DNA from 4 places in the Superficieibacter sp. HKU1 genome. Region 2 is predicted to be linked to each of the others. Evidence: predicted binding sites of a transcription regulator. Region 2 holds the regulator's gene; each other region holds the start of a gene.
The links. Region 2 encodes PurR, which represses purine synthesis genes. Its sites were predicted from a motif close to CANGCAAACGTTTGCNTG; they were not measured.
Positions count from the first base shown of each region.

Region 1: the regulator PurR is predicted to act here: its motif matches at 1,089-1,106, upstream of purM (phosphoribosylformylglycinamidine cyclo-ligase).
Region 3: the regulator PurR is predicted to act here: its motif matches at 3,966-3,983, upstream of P0H77_RS05930 (nucleoside-specific channel-forming protein Tsx).
Region 4: the regulator PurR is predicted to act here: its motif matches at 4,522-4,539, upstream of gltS (sodium/glutamate symporter).

Region 1 is NZ_CP119754.1:3,255,987-3,261,097, reverse strand. It holds gene purM (phosphoribosylformylglycinamidine cyclo-ligase) at 1-1,033, opposite strand, end outside; gene bglK (beta-glucoside kinase BglK) at 1,298-2,191, shown strand; gene P0H77_RS15580 (6-phospho-beta-glucosidase) at 2,202-3,632, shown strand; gene upp (uracil phosphoribosyltransferase) at 3,881-4,507, shown strand; gene uraA (uracil permease) at 4,591-5,111, shown strand, end outside.
Region 2 is NZ_CP119754.1:2,464,128-2,469,238, reverse strand. It holds gene punC (purine nucleoside transporter PunC) at 1-455, opposite strand, end outside; gene punR (DNA-binding transcriptional activator PunR) at 568-1,497, shown strand; gene purR (HTH-type transcriptional repressor PurR) at 1,499-2,524, opposite strand; gene P0H77_RS11795 (YnhF family membrane protein) at 2,822-2,911, shown strand; gene P0H77_RS11790 (MFS transporter) at 3,077-4,243, shown strand; gene sodB (superoxide dismutase [Fe]) at 4,282-4,863, opposite strand; gene P0H77_RS11780 (C40 family peptidase) at 4,981-5,111, opposite strand, start outside.
Region 3 is NZ_CP119754.1:1,234,613-1,239,723, forward strand. It holds gene P0H77_RS05915 (sugar ABC transporter permease) at 1-256, opposite strand, end outside; gene P0H77_RS05920 (sugar ABC transporter substrate-binding protein) at 335-1,585, opposite strand; gene P0H77_RS05925 (LacI family DNA-binding transcriptional regulator) at 1,602-2,627, opposite strand; gene P0H77_RS05930 (nucleoside-specific channel-forming protein Tsx) at 2,972-3,826, opposite strand; gene P0H77_RS05935 (DUF3251 domain-containing protein) at 4,233-4,775, opposite strand; gene nrdR (transcriptional regulator NrdR) at 4,930-5,111, shown strand, end outside.
Region 4 is NZ_CP119754.1:117,342-122,452, reverse strand. It holds gene zapB (septal ring assembly protein ZapB) at 1-180, opposite strand, end outside; gene P0H77_RS00595 (MIP/aquaporin family protein) at 614-1,459, shown strand; gene glpK (glycerol kinase GlpK) at 1,482-2,993, shown strand; gene gltS (sodium/glutamate symporter) at 3,090-4,292, opposite strand; gene xanP (xanthine/proton symporter XanP) at 4,591-5,111, shown strand, end outside.

The DNA.
Region 1 (5,111 bases), 790 kb from region 2:
CAATGACCACGCGCTCATCGGAATCAGAAGATTTAATGATACCGATTTTCCACGCCTTTTCACCCTTCTCATTGAGCAAGGCAATGGCTTTATCTGCATTAGCCGCTGGCAGCGCGACGATCATGCCGACGCCGCAGTTAAAGGTGCGATACATTTCATGACGGCTGACGTTACCTGCACGCTGCATCCAGTCAAAAATGGCGGGCCACTGCCATGAGGATTCGTCAATCACTGCCTGGGTATTGTCCGGCAGCACGCGCGGAATGTTTTCCCAGAAGCCGCCGCCGGTGAGGTGGGCAATCGCGTGTACCTCGACGTTTTCAATCAGCGACAGAATGGATTTTACATAGATGCGGGTTGGGGCCAGCAGGTGATCCGCCAGCGGTTTACCGTCAAGATCGGTGGTCAGCGGATCGCAGCCGCTCACTTCCACAATCTTGCGCACCAGCGAATAGCCGTTGGAGTGTGGGCCGCTGGAGGCCAGCGCGATCAGCACGTCGCCATCAGCGACTTTACTGCCGTCAATAATTTCCGATTTTTCCACCACGCCTACGCAGAACCCGGCCACGTCGTAATCGTCGCCGTGATACATCCCCGGCATTTCCGCGGTTTCACCGCCCACCAGCGCGCAGCCGGATTGCAGGCAACCCTCAGCGATGCCGTTGATAACGCTGGCCGCCGTCTCGACATCCAGCTTGCCGGTCGCGTAATAATCGAGGAAAAACAGCGGCTCAGCGCCCTGAACCACCAGATCGTTGACGCACATCGCCACCAGATCGATACCGATAGTATCGTGACGTTTAAGATCCATCGCCAGACGCAGCTTCGTTCCCACGCCGTCGGTGCCGGAGACCAGAATCGGCTCACGATATTTCTGCGGCAGGGCACACAGCGCGCCAAAGCCGCCCAGACCGCCCATCACTTCCGGGCGACGGGTTTTCTTTACCACGCCTTTGATTCGGTCGACCAGAGCGTTGCCTGCATCAATATCAACACCGGCATCTTTATAGCTGAGAGAGGTTTTATCGGTCACTGCTGAGTCCCCACGCGTTTGCGATAGAAATAAAATCGGCGCAATTCTAACAGGGAAAGCAAACGTTTGCGAGCCTGCATTGCGTCAGGCAGTTTACCGTGCCGGCAGGGACAAATTTGATACCGTTCACGAAAATGAAACCGGGTACATTCTTGTGCTTGCCTCCGCGCTCATGAGTCATCATGATGCCAATGAAACCGGTTTCTTTTTTCGTGGCAAAAAGCGCAAAACCGGTGCTGACGGGATGCAGGGGGACGTAACAGGATGAAAATTGCCGCATTTGATATTGGTGGCACCGCGTTAAAAATGGGCGTGATCGCTGACAACGGTGAGCTGCTGGAAAAGGGAAAGCAGATAATTAACGACAGCGATGGCGACCAGATTTTACAGGCCATGCTGGCCTGGATAACCGCCCATCCCGAGTGTGAAGGGATAGCCATCAGCGCGCCAGGCTACGTCAACCCGCACACTGGCTTTATTTCAATGGGCGGTGCAATCCGCAAATTTGATAATTTCGCTATCAAACAGTGGCTGGAGGAAAAGGTCCGACTTCCCGTTGCCATTGAGAATGACGCTAATTGCGTGCTGCTGGCCGAACGCTGGCAGGGCAAAGGCGCGGAGATGGCCAACTTCCTCGTATTAACCATCGGTACCGGCATCGGCGGGGCGATTTTCTGTAATAACCAGCTGGTGCACGGCGCGCGTTTTCGCGCAGGCGAGTTTGGCTATATGCAAACCGAACGCCCCGGTTCCCGCGACGTGCGTCGCTATTCCATGAATGAAAACTGCACGCTACGCGTTTTACGCTATCGCTACGCCGAACATGTCGGCAAAGCGCTGGAGGAGGTTACCGGCGAGGAGATTTTCGACCGCTATGATGCGGGCGATGTCGTCTGTCATCGGCTGGTGACGGATTTCTTTAACGGCCTCGGCACCGGCCTGTATAACCTCGTTAATTTATTCGATCCGCAGACGATTTTGATCGGCGGCGGCATCGTCGAACGCCCGGGTTTCCTGGCGCTGCTGCGCCAACATCTGGCCTGGTTCGGCATTGCGGAATACATCGATACCGTCAGTCACGGCAATGACGCCGGATTGATCGGCGCAGTTTACTATTTCAATCAGCAACACCGATCGTTAAACGACGATCGTTCATGAGGGAGAGAACATGACTGGATTTAAAGAAGGTTTTCTGTGGGGCGGCGCGGTCGCAGCGCATCAGCTGGAAGGCGGCTGGCAGGAGGGCGGTAAAGGCGCGAGCGTGGCTGATGTCATGACTGCCGGCGCGCATGGCGTAGCGCGTGAAATTACCGACGGCGTGCTGCCGGGGAAAAACTACCCTAACCACGAAGCCATCGATTTTTACCATCGCTATAAAGACGATATCGCGCTGTTTGCCGAAATGGGCTTCAAATGCTTCCGTACCTCAATCGCCTGGACGCGTATTTTCCCGAAGGGTGATGAGCTGGAGCCGAATGAAGCGGGCCTGCAGTTCTATGACGATCTGTTCGACGAATGCCTGAAGCACGGTATCGAGCCGGTGATTACGCTTTCTCACTTCGAGATGCCATATCACCTGGTCAAAGAATACGGCGGCTGGCGTAACCGCAAGCTGATCGACTTCTTCGTGCGTTTCGCAAAGGTGGTCTTTACCCGCTATCAGCATAAAGTGAAGTACTGGATGACCTTTAACGAGATCAACAACCAGGCTAACTATCACGAAGATTTTGCCCCGTTCACCAACTCCGGGCTGAAATATGCGCCTGACGAAGATCGTGAGCCGGTAATGTATCAGGCGGCGCACTATGAACTGGTCGCCAGCGCGCTGGCGGTGAAAGCGGCAAAAGAGATCAATCCGTCGCTGCTGGTGGGCTGCATGATTGCCATGTGCCCGATCTACCCGCTGAGCTGTGCGCCAAACGACATGATGATGGCGATGAATGCGATGCATCGTCGTTACTGGTTCACCGATGTTCACGTCCGCGGCAGCTACCCGCAGCATCTGCTGAAATACTTTGATCGTCGCGGTTTTAAACTGGATATCACCGAAGACGATCTCGCCGCGCTGAAGCAGGGCTGCGTCGACTACATTGGTTTTAGCTACTATATGTCGTTTGCCACTAAAGCGACCGCCGATAACCCGCAGCTGGATTACGACGAAACGAAGAGCCTGGTCTCCAACCCGCACGTGCAGAAATCCGACTGGGGCTGGCAGATTGACCCGGTGGGCCTGCGCTACTCCCTGAACTGGTTCTGGGATCACTATCAACTGCCGCTGTTTATCGTTGAAAATGGTTTTGGCGCGATCGATGTGCTGGAAAAAGACGGTTCGGTCGACGACCAGTATCGTATCGACTATCTCTCTGCGCACATTGCCGAAATGAAAAAAGCGGTCGTGGAAGATGGCGTGGAGCTGATGGGCTATACGCCGTGGGGCTGTATCGATCTGGTTTCCGCCGGCACCGGCGAGATGAAAAAACGCTACGGTTTTATCTACGTCGACAAAGACAACGATGGCAACGGCACGCTGGCGCGTAGCCGCAAAAAATCCTTCGACTGGTATCAGCAGGTGATTGCCACTAACGGCGAAAAACTGTAATCCGCGGTTTAGCGGTCAGTCGCTGGCTGACCGCTTTTTTCTTACGCTATCGCCGTCTTTCAACTTGCGAAAGCGTGCCCCATATGTGTTTCGCTGATCTTCCTTCATGTAACTCTTTAATTAATAATCAAAATTTTCTTTTGCACGCATATGCTTGATCGACATCAAACAAAAAAACATTGTTGACTAAAAGAAAGGCGGTATAATCCGTCGATTTTTTTGTGGCTGCCCCTCAAAGGAGAAAGAGAATGAAGATCGTTGAAGTGAAACACCCACTCGTCAAACACAAGCTGGGTCTGATGCGTGAGCAGGATGTCAGCACTAAACGCTTTCGCGAACTCGCCTCTGAAGTGGGTAGTCTGCTGACCTATGAAGCGACTGCCGATCTGGAAACGGAAAAAGTGACTATCGAAGGCTGGAACGGCCCGGTAGAGATTGACCAGATCAAAGGTAAAAAAATCACCGTGGTGCCAATCCTGCGTGCGGGTCTGGGGATGATGGAAGGTGTACTGGAGAACGTACCGAGCGCGCGCATCAGCGTAGTAGGTATGTACCGTAACGAAGAAACGCTTGAACCCGTACCGTACTTTCAGAAACTGGTTTCTAATATTGATGAGCGTATGGCGCTGATCGTTGACCCTATGCTGGCGACCGGCGGTTCCGTTATCGCCACTATCGACCTGCTGAAAAACGCTGGCTGCTCCAGCATTAAGGTGCTGGTACTGGTCGCCGCACCGGAAGGTATTGCCGCGCTGGAGAAAGCGCATCCGGACGTCGAGCTCTATACCGCATCCATTGATCAGGGGCTTAACGAGCACGGATACATTATTCCGGGCCTCGGCGATGCCGGTGACAAGCTCTTTGGTACCAAGTAAATGAATAAATAAAAAAAGCCGACTTTGAGAGTCGGCTTTTTTTTGAGTAAAACAACCCACATACAACACTCAGAGGTAATACTATGACGCGCCGTGCTATCGGGGTAAGTGAAAGACCGCCGCTTTTACAGACGATCCCGCTTAGTTTGCAGCATCTGTTCGCCATGTTTGGCGCAACCGTGCTGGTGCCTGTTCTGTTTCATATTAACCCCGCAACCGTGCTGTTATTCAACGGCGTCGGTACGCTGCTTTATCTCTTTATCTGTAAAGGCAAAATTCCGGCCTATTTAGGGTCGAGCTTTGCTTTTATTTCCCCGGTGTTGCTGCTTCTGCCGCTGGGTTATGAAGTGGCGCTCGGCGGCTTCATTATGTGCGGCGTGCTGTTTTGCCTGGTCTCCTTCATCGTCAAAAAAGCAGGTTCCGGCTGGCTGGATGTGATGTTCCCGCCTGCGGCGATGGGGGCCATTGTTGCGGTCATCGGGCTTGAGCTGGCAGGCGTAGCGGCCAATATGGCGGGCCTGCTGCCGCCGGATGGGCAATCTGCGGATACCAAAACCATTATCATTTCGCTGGTGACGCTGGGCGTGACCGTCTTTGGTTCGGT
Region 2 (5,111 bases):
CAGCTGCCGAGCAACGGTGCCAGAGCGGGGGAGAGACCCACCAGCGGCATAATGGTGGCGAAGATCCGGTTAACGCGTTGAGCCGGATAATAGTCAGTCACCATCGCCTGCCAGGTCACAGCGGCAGCGCAAACGCCCGTCGCCTGTATAAAGCGCAGCGCCAGCAGCATCGTGGCATCGTGCACCCACAGCATACCCAGGCAACCTACGGCGAAAATGGCCAGCCCGATAAGCAAAATGGGACGCCGCCCGAAGCGATCCGACAGGGGGCCCCACATAAGCTGGGCCAGCGCGAAGCCGGCCAGAAATAAGCTCAGGCTGGCGCTGACCGCGGCGGCCGGGGTATTAAGATCGTGTTGAATCGCCGCGAACGCGGGCAAATACATATCGGTGGCCAGAAATCCCAGCACGCTGAGTCCGGCCAGCCAGACCAGAAACCCTTTTCCAGGCTGCATATACATTCTCTTTTTTACAAGCAGGTGACAGGAGCAAGAGTGTAGGCAGTGCAATAAGACTTGTGAAACGCTAATATTTGTACATTGACATCAAAAAATTTGCAGGCAGAAAATGTGGTCAGAATATTCTCTTGAAGTCATTGATGCGGTTGCCCGCAACGGCAGCTTTAGCGCAGCGGCGCAGGAGCTGCATCGTGTTCCGTCAGCAATCAGTTATACCGTGCGTCAGATGGAAGAGTGGCTGGGGGTGCCGCTATTTGAGCGGCGCCATCGCGATGTAGAGTTAACCCCGGCCGGCAGCTGGTTTTTAAAAGAAGGGCGCACTGTTATCAAAAAAATGCTGATCACCCGTCAGCAGTGTCAGCAAATTGCCAATGGCTGGCGCAGCCAGCTTCCCATTGCCGTAGATAATATTGTCAGGCCCGAACGTACCCGGCAAATGATTGTCGATTTCTATCGCCATTTTCCTGACGTCGAACTGATTGTTTTTCAGGAAGTGTTCAACGGTGTGTGGGATGCGCTGGCCGATGGGCGGGTGGAACTGGCCATCGGCGCAACCCAGGCTATTCCGGTCGGTGGGCGCTACGCGTTTCGGGATATGGGAATGCTGAGCTGGAACTGCGTTGTCTCCTGCGACCATCCCCTCGCAAAACAGCCGGGGCCGTTAAGCGACGATGAGCTACGTAACTGGCCTTCACTGGTGCGCGAGGATACCTCACGCTCGTTGCCAAAGCGCACGACGTGGCTGCTGGACAATCAAAAGCGCGTCGTGGTGCCGGACTGGGAGTCATCGGCAACCTGTATCTCAGCGGGTCTTTGTGCGGCGATGGTGCCTTCACATTTTGCCCGGCCATGGACAGATTCGGGCGAGTGGGTCGCGCTGGCCCTCGAGAACCCGTTTCCTGATGCGGCCTGCTGCTTAACCTGGCAGCAGAGCGATATCTCGCCCGCGCTGGGATGGCTGCTGGAGTATTTGGGAGACAGCGAAACGCTGAACAAAGAGTGGCTGCGGGACCCGGAAGAAACGGCTCCCGCAGGCTAACTTAACGGCGGTAGTCGACGAACGGACCATCGGCTACCGAGCGGCGTTCAATCAGGCGGGGGTGCACCTCAATGGACTTCGATTCAACCCGCTTATTCACAATGCGATCCAGCAGCATATTAAACGCGGCTTCGCCGAGGGAATCTTTCGGCTGATGAATCGTCGTCAGCGCTGGCGTAAAGAAACGGGCATTGCGCACGTTATCGTAACCAATCACCGAAATATCCTGCGGCACGCGCAGGCCCATCTCATCGGCGGCACATAATGCCCCCATCGCCATGATATCGCCACCGCAGAAGACGGCGGTGGGGCGCTGGGACTGATTGAGGATCTGTTGCATCGCCTGATAGCCGGATTCCGGTTCGAAATCCCCCTGGACAATCCACTGTTCAGGGATCGTGACCTGAATTTCGTCCATCGCTTTCATAAACCCGGCCAGACGCCCGGCCCCGGTATTACGTTCCAGCGGACCTGGAATAATACCGATATCACGATGGCCGCGTTCGATCAGATAGCGCCCGGCCATATAGCCACCTTTAAACGCGTTATCAATCACCGAGTCGGTAAAGTCCGCTTTTGATTCGCCCCAGTCCATCACTACCATCGGAATGTGACGGTATTCTTCCAGCATGCTTAATAGCGATTCAGGATATTCAGAGCACATGACCAGTAGGCCATCGACGCGTTTTTGCGCCATCATCGACAAATAAGCGCGTTGCTTTTCAATATCGTTCCACGCATTGCCAAGGATCAGGGTATAACCTTTCTGGAAACAGCTTTTTTCAACCGCTTCAATAATTTCGGCAAAATAGGCCGCTTCACTGCTGGTCGCCAGCAGGCCAATCGACTTGGTGTGATTAACCTTCAGGCTGCGGGCAACAGCGCTGGGAGAATAGTGAAGTTCTTTAATTGCCGCCCACACTGCATTACGCGTATCTTCAGCAACAAAACGGGTTTTGTTGATAACGTGTGACACAGTTGTAGTGGAAACGTTTGCGCGTTTCGCGACATCTTTAATTGTTGCCATTACATCTTACTCCGGACCCTGGCCTGAACGCCTGCAAATAGGAGGGTAAACGTTTGCCTTCACACACCCCTGGCGCAATTTTGCGATCATTGCTTAGGTCGGGAAATCGACACAGAACGTCAGGTGGGGGTCAATGGCTGGTACGCTTATAATTAAGCGTGGAATTTTGGCCGATCCTGATGAAAAGGGAAAGAGAAAAAATGTATATCAATCTAAATCCTGCAAGATTTTCGCCGTTAAGTGTGTAAAAATGAACAAGCTCACTTTTCACAGGGTCATAACAAGGAGTAAAAATTGATGAGTGCCGATCTTAAGTTTTCTCTGGTAACGACCATTATTGTGCTGGGGTTGATTGTTGCCAGCGCATTGGTTGCCGTTCTGCATTGATTCATCCGAGGGAGAGTCTTCTCCCTCACGCCGCTTTTGCGATTTTGCACCTCTCAGCAAAACTCTTTTGCATTTTGCCTCACTTTCGTTTTTTTGTGATTGATGTCATGCTTTTGGCTTCTTTGCGTCGTGTCGTGGTGATGTCGGCCAAAACGGAGTCTGTTCATGAAAGTTAATTTTCCCCTGCTGGCGCTGGCTATCGGTGCGTTTGGTATTGGCACCACCGAGTTTTCTCCGATGGGATTATTGCCCACGATTGCCAAAGGGGTCGATGTTTCTATTCCCACTGCGGGTATGCTTATCAGCGCCTATGCGATTGGCGTAATGGTCGGTGCTCCCATCATGACGCTCCTGCTTTCCCACCGCGCCCGGCGCAACGCGCTAATCTTTCTGATGGCGATTTTTACCCTCGGCAATGTGCTTTCTGCGATTGCACCCGATTACACCACGCTGATGCTTTCCCGTATTGTCACCAGCCTTAACCACGGCGCGTTCTTTGGTCTGGGATCGGTGGTTGCCGCAAGCGTGGTGCCAAAACATAAACAGGCCAGCGCGGTGGCGACCATGTTTATGGGGCTCACCATCGCCAACATTGGCGGCGTTCCGGCGGCCACCTGGCTGGGTGAAGCGATTGGCTGGCGGATGTCCTTTCTTGCGACGGCGGGTCTGGGGGTTATTGCCATGGCGAGCCTGTGGTTCTCGCTGCCAAAAGGCAGTGCAGGGGAGCGGCCCAACGTGCGGCAGGAACTGACGGTGCTGCTGCGTCCGCAGGTTCTTAGCGCACTGCTGACGACCGTGCTGGGGGCAGGCGCGATGTTTACGCTTTACACCTACATCGCGCCGGTTCTGCACAGTCTGTCTGCGGCAACGCCACTCTTTATTACTGCGATGCTGGTCCTGGTGGGGACAGGGTTCTCCATCGGCAATTATCTCGGCGGTAAATTTGCCGATCGTTCAGTGAATGCCACGTTAAAAGGTTTTCTGCTGTTATTAATTGCGATCATGCTGGCTATCCCGCTGCTGGCCCGCAATGAGTTTGGCACGGCGTTAAGTATGCTGGTATGGGGTGCCGCGACATTTGCCGTGGTTCCACCGCTGCAAATGCGCGTTATGCGCGTGGCCAGCGAAGCGCCGGGCTTATCATCGTCGGTGAATATCGGGGCGTTTAATCTCGGTAATGCTTTAGGGGCGATGGCCGGTGGAGCGGTGATCTCCGGCGGGCTGGGTTATAGCTTTGTTCCGGTAATGGGGGCCATCATTGCGGGCCTGGCACTGCTGGTGGTGTTCTTTTCCGCCCGTCAGCCCGCGCGTGAAGTTTGCGCCAGCCGTTAAGCGATAGCGCAGAAGGCAAACGTCTTCTGCGCAGTTACTCAGGCTGCCAGGTTTTGTGCCACAAACGGCCAGTTCACCAGCGCCCAGAAATGCTCCAGATAACCCGGACGGGCATTGCGGTAGTCAATGTAGTAAGCGTGCTCCCAGACATCCACGGTCAGCAAGGGTGTATCGCTGGTGGTTAACGGCGTGCCAGCGTTAGACGTAGAAACGATCGCCAGAGTGCCGTCCGCTTTTTTGACCAGCCATGTCCAGCCTGCACCAAAGTTTTTGATTGCCGCATCGGTGAACTGCTTTTTAAATGCGTCTACGCTGCCAAAGGCCTGGCTGAGCGCATTTGCCAGCGCTTCCCCAGGTTCACCACCGGCAGAAGGGGCAAGACAGTTCCAGTAAAAGGTGTGGTTCCACACCTGAGCCGCATTATTAAACATGCCGCCTTCGGCGCCACGAACGATCTCTTCCAGTGATTTATTTTCCCAGTCCGTATCTTTGATGAGTGCGTTGAGATTGGTCACATAGGTCTGGTGATGTTTGCCGTGATGATAAGCGAGGGTTTCCGCAGAAATATGCGGCTCCAGCGCGTCTTGTGCATACGGTAATGCAGGCAGTTCGAACGACATTGCGATACTCCTTTTTATTTTGATAACTCAATATCCACATATTAAGCACGGGTATATTAACAAAATAACGGAGCCGTAAGAAGAGCCTGTCCTGCTGCATGAGCAGCAGGACAGCGATTAGCGAATGGTTTTCGGCGTCATGACCCGGCGTGCGCCAACGTAGTGGCGTACCCAGTAATCCTCACTCAGCGACGAGATCTGGATATCCTGGCCGCTACGCGGTGACTGAATAAATTTGCCGTTGCCAA
Region 3 (5,111 bases), 1.2 Mb from region 2:
TATTAAGATAATTTGTCAGACCAATGAATTTAGTTTTGCCAAACAGCGGCCATTTATAAAAAGACATCCATGCGGTCATAATGAGCGGAGTAATAAAGAACAGCCCTACAACGATCAGTACCGGCAGGATGAACAAAAATCCCAGAAATCCCTTAGTATTGTTCTTACGAAATTTCAGCCCGGACAATGCAGCATTTTTTTGTTGAAGCCATTGCTGAAAGCGCTGGGGCTGATATTCTTCTGTTTGTATAGACATTTCAACGCCTCGCCGACAGGCGATCCGCCAGCAGCTACGCGCTGGCAGAAGCCCTGTCATATCACGGTTCTATTAAATTTACTGTTCTGATCTTTTTAAAATTTGCTTAATTTTCTGATCGGCCGTTTTCAGCGCGTTATCCACATCGCCTTCAAAAACGGATTTTTGTATCAGCGTCAGCAGCGGGCTGTTAGGGGCATTAATGGTTTCATTATAAGGGACTAAATAAGGCACATGTCCTTTAGCCAGCGCTTTACTGGCCAGTAAATATTTGGCATCTTTTTGGCTGTACGGATTTTCGCTGGCGTCCTGGCGTGTGGGAATATAGCCATTTTTCGCCAGTACGTCGATCTGCGTTTCTTTCGATAAGGTCCAGTTGATAAAATCAATGGCCTCTTTCTCATGCTTGCTGCCGACAGGAATGGCAAAAGCGTCGCCGCCGGAGAAAGAGGCCCAGTCGCCTTTTTTCTCTCCCGGGAAGTAGGCTACGCCATAGTCAATGTCAGGGTAGTTGTCTTTAAAGACTTTAAAGGTGAATGCCCCTGAACCCACCATGCCGATTTTCCCCGAGGCAAACGAATCGTTCAGGGCGGAATCGGCGCGGGAGAGCGGCGATATCAACCCATCTTTGTACATGTTGTGGAAAAAGGTGAGCGTTTTTTTATTATTTTCCGAGTTCACGACCGGGGTTTTGCCGTCAGCGGAAACCAGATCGCCGCCGTTGGCCCAAAGGTAGGGTACAAAGGTAAATGCCAGACAGCCGGAACATCCGCCGGGGAGCGCAAAACCGTAATAGCCGTCGCCAAGTTTGGTGATCTTCTCGGCATCCTCGCGTAATTCCTGTAGCGTTTCCGGCGGCCTTTCGGGATCGAGTCCGGCCTGACGGAAAAGCTTTTTATTGTAATAGAGGAAAGACGATTCGGCGGCAAAGGGCACGCCGTAAATATGGCCTTCATAGCTACCGATAGCTTTCAGCGTGTCGCTAAACTGGCCTATATAATCTTTGTTGCCAATGTGGTCCGTCAGATCCATCAGTTGTTCTGAGCGGTTAAGCTCGGGGAAATAGACAATATCAAGCGCTACCAGATCGGGAGGATTTCCGGCGGCAATGGACGAGCTCAGTTTAGACATTAATGAGGAGTTAGGAATGATATTCAGGCGGACATTCACCCGATCCTGAGATTTATTGTATTCATTAACAATAACCTCCAGAGATGACTGATCGCCACGCCCCCAAAAAGTTATTGTTTCTTTTGCCTGCACGATGCCAGTTAATGAAGCGGAAATAATACATGCGGCAACGGCGGTATGGACAAATTTAGAAATCATAAAATCCCCTAATTTGTTACGCTTGAGAATATTTACAACTTGATTCTCCGGGTTGTAAGTAGCAGGGGACCATAATTTTCCCTCTGCGATCCTGACCATCGATTTTTTCTATTAAACACTCACCGGCAATGCGGCCTAATTCTTTCAGCTGAAAATCAATACTGCTGAGCGTGGGGCGGCACAGTTCCGTAATGACCTGCCAGTTATCAAAGCTCACCACCGACACATCGCCGGGGACGGATTTAGGGTATTCATATAATGCCTGCAGTACGCCATGACCAATTAAATCATTGCCGGTAATGACGCCGTCAATCTCAATGCCCTGAGCCAGAAGATCGCGTATGGCGCTGTAGCCATGTTGCGAGGTCCAGCTTCCGTAGCAGAGAGGGAAACCAGGCAGGCCCTGTGCCATCAGCATCTTCTGGCAGCCCGCTGCGCGCTGCTGTACGGCCATAAAATGCTCGGGTCCGGTAATGTGTACAATGTTTTTGCAACCCTGCTCGATCAGATGCTGACAGGCCAGTTCACCTGCGCCGAAGTCGTCAGGCAACACGCACATGGCATTGTCGTCATCAACATCGGTATAGGCATAGACTACGGGCGTATTATTTTTTAAATACAGCGGTTCGCGTTTATCCGTTTTGGCGGCGGTAACAATAATGCCATCTACATGTTTTGCTAATAAGGAGTCGATATGCCGTTTAAATTCCTGCGGCGAACCGCTGGCATTACACAGAAAAACAGAGATTTGCGCCTCCGCCAGCGCGCTCTCAATTCCTTTCAAAATAGGCAAACTAAATCGCCCGTAGCCATCGCTGGATAATAAGCCGATGGTATACGTTTTCTTTTGATGCAGCGAGCGGGCCAGTTCGCTGGGGCGATAATCCATATCATTAATGACTCGCGTAATTTTAGCTTTGGTATGCTGACTAATCGACCCGGTGCCATTCATCACTTTAGATACGGTACTAATACTGACGTTAGCCGCGCTGGCAATATCTTTTATTGTGATGCGGTTTTTGTTATCTGCTTTTTTCATCATTCTTGAGCCGACGCGATTGTTATGGCTGTGATTATAAAAAAGGGAAAACGTTTTCCTATTCGGTTTTAAGTAGAGTGAGAATACGATCACAAATATATACACAGAATGACAGATAACGTGATCCGGATAGCGTTTATACAATATTAAATATATTGTTTAAATGAATGAGATGTCTATTTGTATATTCGATGGATATATTTTTTGAGGTTTATTAATTTGAATGAAGGATGATTTATTTAATATTATTGATGATGTGATTATATAAAGGGCAGCGGCGGAGGGAAAAACTGTAAATAGTCCCCGATAAGTCGACATCCTTGTCGGCCTGCCGGGGAAACAGGGTATTAGAAGTTATACCCTGCAACTAAATACCAGCCGAAGCCGTTAGATTTGATCGGCTCTGCCTGCCATACCGGCTGATCGCCATCGTTCCACTGACCACCGTTATGGAAGTAACGCGCGACCACAGAGTAGTGCCAGTGATCGTAGTTCAGCGCCAGAACGTGACTGGAGGCGATGGAGTTGCTGGTACGATATTGATCGTCGCCGAGATCTGAACCCCAGTCAAAGTTGGTGAAGCCGATATAGCTCAGGTGGCCGCCCCAGACGTCGGTGATCGGTACAAAGTATTTAATTTTGAAGCGGTAGCCGTCCCACTCGTTTTCGTTAGAGGCACCGTAGTTTTGCCACTGATACTTGGCATAAATGTTCAGATTAAGGCCAATCGGCAGACCGGTTTCTACGTCGGTGCCCAGACCCATATACCAGGTGCTCTGGCGACCCGCTTCGTTACGACCCATATCGTAGATATAGTTGTTGGCGAAATACCACTCTTTGAACGGACCAACGCTCAGGTCGGAGTTGGTCAGCTTATCGATTGAAAAGCGCGGTTCGATTTCGGTAAACAGTGGCGAACCGTGGTTCCAGATGCCGCGTGAATCGCCGTCACCGCCGAAGAAACGCGGCGCATCCACATAGCCGTAGAAGTCAAACCAGTCTTTTTTAGCGAACGCTTCATATTCCAGATAGGTATCGTTACGCAACGCAGGCCCAAAGCGGGTGTGATAGCTGCCGACGACGTTAACGCTCTGATGCCACCAGTCGGAGAGGAACTGCGGTTTTTCCGCTTCGGCTGCCTGAGCGGTGAAGCCAGAAGAGAGCGCCAGCACTGCGCCTGCTGCAAGAATTGTATGTTTCATAGTTATGCCACTGTTTGAAAAATCCCTGACGGGAATGAAAAAAGATGACTACGCGTTACTAAATATGTCGAATTTCTGTGGTGCCTATTATAAGAATCATTGCTCACAAAAATATGTGTTGTTTCACATTCCTGTCACACACGTAATCGATTGCGTTCACGTTTGCGTACATTAACGGCGGCGATTGTACTGATAAGGGAGGTTGTTGCCAATATTTACTGAATTTAAATAAGTATGAGTGATGGTTACGGTCAGACGGTAATCAGAAAGATAATGACCAGCAAAGGCGGAGTTATAACGGCGTGCAGTAAAATAAACAGGTACGGGGCAATCGGCGCAAAGCCCAACCCAACTGATACGTCGGGTTGGGGCGGTTAACCTGCGCCTGAACGCTTACTGACGGTTATCAGGGTTGTTGCGCGGGCTGAATATCATGGATTCGAACGAAACCTAATTGCTCAGGCGTAATGCCGTTAAGCTGGAGCGGAATATCAACATCGCTCGGAGCCAGCGTGCTGGCCGGAGCATTGATCAGCTGGTTCTGGACGTTAACTTCCCGGTAATCCTGCGTAGTGCCCTGAAGCTGTCCCCATTCCACCGTGCCGCTGAAGGCCGGTAAAGGTTCGTTAGACTCCCCCTGAATGCGTAGCGTCAGGCGCGTACCGTCCGCGTTCGGAGCGATGTTGGCCAGCGACATGCGCAGCATGCCGATCTGACTGTTCAGGCGGGCTGGCGTATTCGCTCCCGGCAGCAGATAAACGCCGCTGGCCGATTTTTTATTGAGCGTATTTTGCTGAGTGATTTTTACCGTTTCCTGATTAAGCTGCGTCATCTCTTTATTGAGCGTACTGACGCTCTGATGCAGCTGGCGAACTTCACTTTGCGGTGCGCAGGCGGTCAAAGCAAACAGACCTCCCAGGGCAAAAACTTTTAAATAACGTCTTGTCATCGTGTCGATCCCTTCAAAAGGACAATTATTGTCATTATGGTAGAGGATAACGGCGCGGCTGCCATCGATCCATAGTCTCAAAAAGCTCTTCCTTTGTAGTCCCGCCAGTTCAGGGTAAACTATAGGTCACATTCACCCTTCGTCAGGACGCGATATGCACTGCCCATTTTGTTTAGCCGTAGATACCAAAGTTATTGATTCTCGTCTGGTGGGTGAGGGATCTTCCGTGCGCCGTCGGCGACAGTGCCTGGTATGTAATGAACGTTTTACCACCTTCGAAGTGGCGGAACTGGTGATGCCGCGCGTGGTGAAAAGCAACGACGTGCGTGAACCGTT
Region 4 (5,111 bases), 2.3 Mb from region 2:
CTCGCGCAGATGATGATTTTCACGTTCAAGATCTTCACGGTTCTGCTGTGCAGAGTGAACTTCCTGAGACAGGTTGTTGTTCTTCTCTTTCAGCTCTTCGATCTCCATCTGTAACAGAGTGATGGTATCAATCGCCTGCTGTACTTTTGCTTCCAGTTTTTCAAACACTTCTAATGACATCGTCCTACCTCTCCTGAATTGCAAGGCGTTGATGGATATAAATCCTCGTCCCGAACACCGGCGACGCCTTAATGAATTAGCACACTACCATAGCTCCGATTGTATGAAGCCCCGCCCTTACTGTCCAGCGGCATCCCGCGCTGTTTGCGGATTGCGTCCATTTTCAGTTAAAACCTGATGCGTTCGTCGCAAATACCACTTAATTGTTAACCCATGCGTTAATGAAATGATTCAGCTCTCATTATTTTTCTGGCGGAAAAATACACTACATAGCGCGAAAACGCTCATTTTGTTGACGCAACACACACTTTTTGATTTCGATATTTCTCGTTTTTGTTCGTTAACGATAAATTAACATTAAACATACAATGCTGTATGGTCGTCTTCGACCGTTATGCACATAGTGCTTCTCACCTTGCTTTAGGATCGGATTATGAGCCAAACAACAACCCTGAAAGGTCAGTGCATCGCAGAGTTCTTAGGCACCGGACTGCTGATTTTTTTTGGCGTCGGCTGTGTTGCCGGGCTGAAAGTGGCGGGCGCAAGCTTCGGCCAGTGGGAAATCAGCATCATCTGGGGGCTGGGCGTCGCGATGGCGATCTACCTGACCGCCGGCGTCTCCGGTGCGCATCTTAACCCCGCGGTGACTATCGCGCTCTGGCTGTTCGCCTGCTTTGACGGACGCAAAGTCGCACCGTTTATCATTGCCCAGTTCGCCGGGGCGTTTTGCTCGGCGGCGCTGGTGTACGGGCTTTATTACAATTTGTTCGCTGATTACGAACTGACGCACCATATGGTGCGCGGCAGCGTCGAAAGCCTTGATCTGGCGGGAATATTCTCCACTTATCCTAACCCACATCTCAATTTTGTGCAGGCCTTCGCAGTTGAAATGGTGATTACCGCTATCCTGATGGGCGTGATTATGGCGCTGGGCGATGACGGTAACGGCATTCCGCGCGGACCGCTGGCCCCGCTGCTGATTGGCCTGCTGATTGCGGTCATTGGCGCATCAATGGGACCGCTCACTGGCTTCGCCATGAACCCGGCGCGTGATTTAGGCCCGAAAACCTTCGCCTGGTTTGCTGGCTGGGGCGACGTTGCCTTCACCGGCGGGAAAGATATTCCCTACTTCCTGGTACCGCTTTTCGGACCGATTGTAGGCGCGGCGCTGGGTGCGTTCGGCTATCGTAAACTGATTGGCCTGCACCTGCCGTGTGATATTCCGGTGGCAAAAGATGAGAAAGACACCGCTGCCGCCACGCAAAAAGCTTCGCTGTAATACGACTACGGGACTTATGACTATGACTGACAAAAAATATATCGTTGCGCTCGATCAGGGCACTACCAGTTCCCGCGCCGTCGTGATGGATCACGACGCCAATATCATCAGCGTGTCGCAGCGCGAGTTTGAACAAATTTATCCGAAGCCAGGCTGGGTTGAGCACGATCCGATGGAAATCTGGGCTACCCAAAGCTCCACGCTGGTGGAGGTGCTGGCAAAAGCGGATATCAATTCCGATCAGATCGCGGCCATTGGCATTACCAATCAGCGTGAAACGGCTATCGTCTGGGATCGGGAAACCGGAAAACCGATTTATAACGCCATTGTCTGGCAGTGCCGCCGTACCGCTGAGATCTGCGAACAGTTAAAGCGTGACGGGATGGAAGACTACATCCGTAAAACCACCGGGCTGGTTATCGACCCGTACTTTTCCGGCACCAAAGTGAAGTGGATCCTCGACCACGTTGAAGGCTCCCGCGAGCGGGCGAAACGCGGCGAACTGCTGTTCGGCACTGTTGATACCTGGCTTATCTGGAAAATGACTCAGGGTCGCGTTCACGTCACCGACTACACCAACGCCTCGCGTACCATGCTGTTCGACATCCACAAACTGGACTGGGACGACAAAATGCTGGAGGTGCTGGACATCCCGCGCGCCATGCTGCCGCAGGTCCACAAATCCTCCGAAGTGTATGGCCAGACCAATATCGGCGGGAAAGGCGGCACCCGTATTCCGATCGCCGGGATCGCCGGCGATCAGCAGGCGGCGCTGTTCGGCCAGCTCTGCGTGAAGGAAGGGATGGCGAAAAACACCTACGGCACCGGCTGCTTTATGCTGATGAATACCGGGGAAAAAGCGGTCGCTTCTGAACATGGTCTGCTGACCACCATCGCCTGCGGTCCGCGCGGCGAGGTCAACTATGCGCTGGAAGGCGCGGTGTTTATGGCAGGCGCGTCTATTCAATGGCTGCGCGATGAAATGAAGCTGATCAGCGATGCCTTTGACTCTGAATACTTCGCCACCAAAGTGCAGAACACCAACGGCGTCTATGTGGTTCCCGCCTTTACCGGTCTGGGCGCGCCTTACTGGGACCCGTATGCGCGTGGCGCGATCTTCGGCCTGACCCGTGGCGTAAATTCCAATCACATTATCCGTGCGACTCTTGAATCCATTGCGTTCCAGACCCGCGACGTGCTGGAAGCGATGCAGGCGGACTCCGGCATTCGTCTTCACGCGCTGCGCGTGGACGGCGGCGCGGTTGCCAACAACTTCCTGATGCAGTTCCAGTCCGACATTCTGGGCACCCGCGTGGAGCGTCCGGAAGTGCGTGAAGTGACCGCGCTGGGCGCCGCCTATCTGGCGGGTCTGGCGGTCGGCTTCTGGCAGAACCTGGATGAGCTACAGGAAAAAGCGGTAATTGAACGCGAGTTCCGCCCTGGCATCGAAACCACCGAGCGTAACTACCGTTACAGCGGCTGGAAAAAAGCGGTGAAACGCGCGATGGCGTGGGAAGAGCACGACGAAGGATAAGATTTTCAAAAGTAGCCCCGGTAAGCGTAGCGCCACCGGGGAGAATTTCCGGGTAATGTCAAACGCCTTACCCGGTTACCTGAACTGCAGGCGGTATCAGCTAAACACCGGCATCATCAGGAACACTTTAATCACCAGCGCGTTAACGATATCGAGAAAAAACGCCCCTACCATCGGCACCACTAAAAACGCCGTATGCGACGGCCCAAAGCGTTCGGTGATGGCCTGCATATTCGCAATCGCCGTTGGCGTCGCACCAAGACCAAAGCCGCAATGCCCGGCCGCCAGTACGGCGGCATCGTAGTTTTTGCCCATCATCCGCCAGGTAATAAACATCGCGTAGAGCGCCATGACCAGGGTCTGCACCGCCAGGATCGCCAGCATCGGCAGCGCCAGCGAGGCCAGCTCCCACAGCTTCAGGCTCATCAACGCCATCGCCAGAAACAGCGACAGACTGACGTTACCCAGCACCGAAACCGCCCGATCAAAGACACGATAAAAGCCGAGTAACGCCAGACCGTTGCTGAGAATAACGCCAATAAACAGGACGCATACAAAGGTTGGCAGTTCCAGTGCGGTTCCCGCCAGCAGTTCCGCAATCACCTTCCCGACGGTCAGGCAAATGGCGATTAGTGCAATAGATTCAATCAGTACCAGCGAGGTGATCATTCGTCCAACATCGGGTTTCTCGAAGGCGGTCGGGGTGGCAAGATCGTCAGGCGTGCCGTCCGGGGTAGGCGAACGCTTTACCAGAAATCGCGCTACCGGCCCGCCAATCAGCCCGCCCAACACCAGGCCGAAGGTGGCGCAGGCCATCGCCACCTCGGTCGCACTGGTGAAACCATAGCGCTCGGAGAAGAGTTTACCCCACGCCGCCCCGGTGCCGTGTCCGCCGGAAAGCGTGATCGACCCGGCGAGCAGCCCCATCAACGGGTCGAGACCCAGCGCTTTCGCCATGCCGATACCGATGGCGTTTTGCACCACCAGCAGCCCCACCACGACCACCAGAAAGATGGCCACAACTTTGCCGCCCGCCCGCAGGCTGGCAATGTTAGCGTTGAGACCAATGGTGGCAAAAAAGGCCAGCATCAGCGGATCTTTCAGGCTCATATCGAAGTCGATTTCCCAGCCCATGCTTTTTTTCAGCACCAGCAGCGCCAGCGCTATCAGCAGGCCGCCCGCGACCGGTTCAGGAATGGTGTATTTTTCGAAGAAGGGGACCGAATGGACCAGTTTACGCCCTAACAGCAGCACCAGGGTGGCGGCTACCAGCGTCGATAACGTATCAAGATGAAACATAATTAAAACTCCTTACTCAACGCATGATTCATTCATACGCGACCCATTTCCTGTGCCGTAATTTCCTCATCATGAGGTGACAAAACCGATTGTAAGCAATAAAAGGGCAAAGACGCTATTAAATGTAGGGATATCACGTTCTCGGGTGATGTGAGTAGCTGTGCGCTATACGCCAGCCAGTTCCGACCGACACAACCCACTCCCGCCGGTAAAATTTTACCCTTACCCGTAAGCAACCGTTTGCTTTTGCCTGCCAGTCGGCTAAAATCGCCACTTTTCCACCGCGGGATTGCCTCTGATGTCTGCTCACACCGTCGAATCTGAACATGCGCAACCGATTGCGCCTGCGCAGAATAGCGAACTGATTTACCGTCTCGAAGATCGTCCTCCCCTGCCCCAGACCCTGTTTGCCGCCTGCCAGCATCTGCTGGCGATGTTCGTCGCGGTGATCACCCCTGCGCTGCTGATTTGTCAGGCGCTGGGATTACCGGCAGAGGATACCCAGCACATCATCAGCATGTCGCTGTTCGCGTCCGGCGTGGCCTCCATCATTCAGATTAAAGCCTGGGGGCCGGTTGGCTCGGGGCTGCTTTCGATTCAGGGCACCAGCTTCAACTTTGTCGCCCCGCTGATCATGGGCGGAACGGCATTAAAAACCGGCGGGGCGGACGTTCCGACCATGATGGCGGCGCTGTTCGGTACCCTGATGCTGGCGAGCTGTACTGAAATGGTTATCTCGCGCATCCTGCATCTGGCGCGCCGCATTATTACCCCGCTGGTCTCCGGCGTGGTGGTGATGATTATCGGACTGTCGCTGAT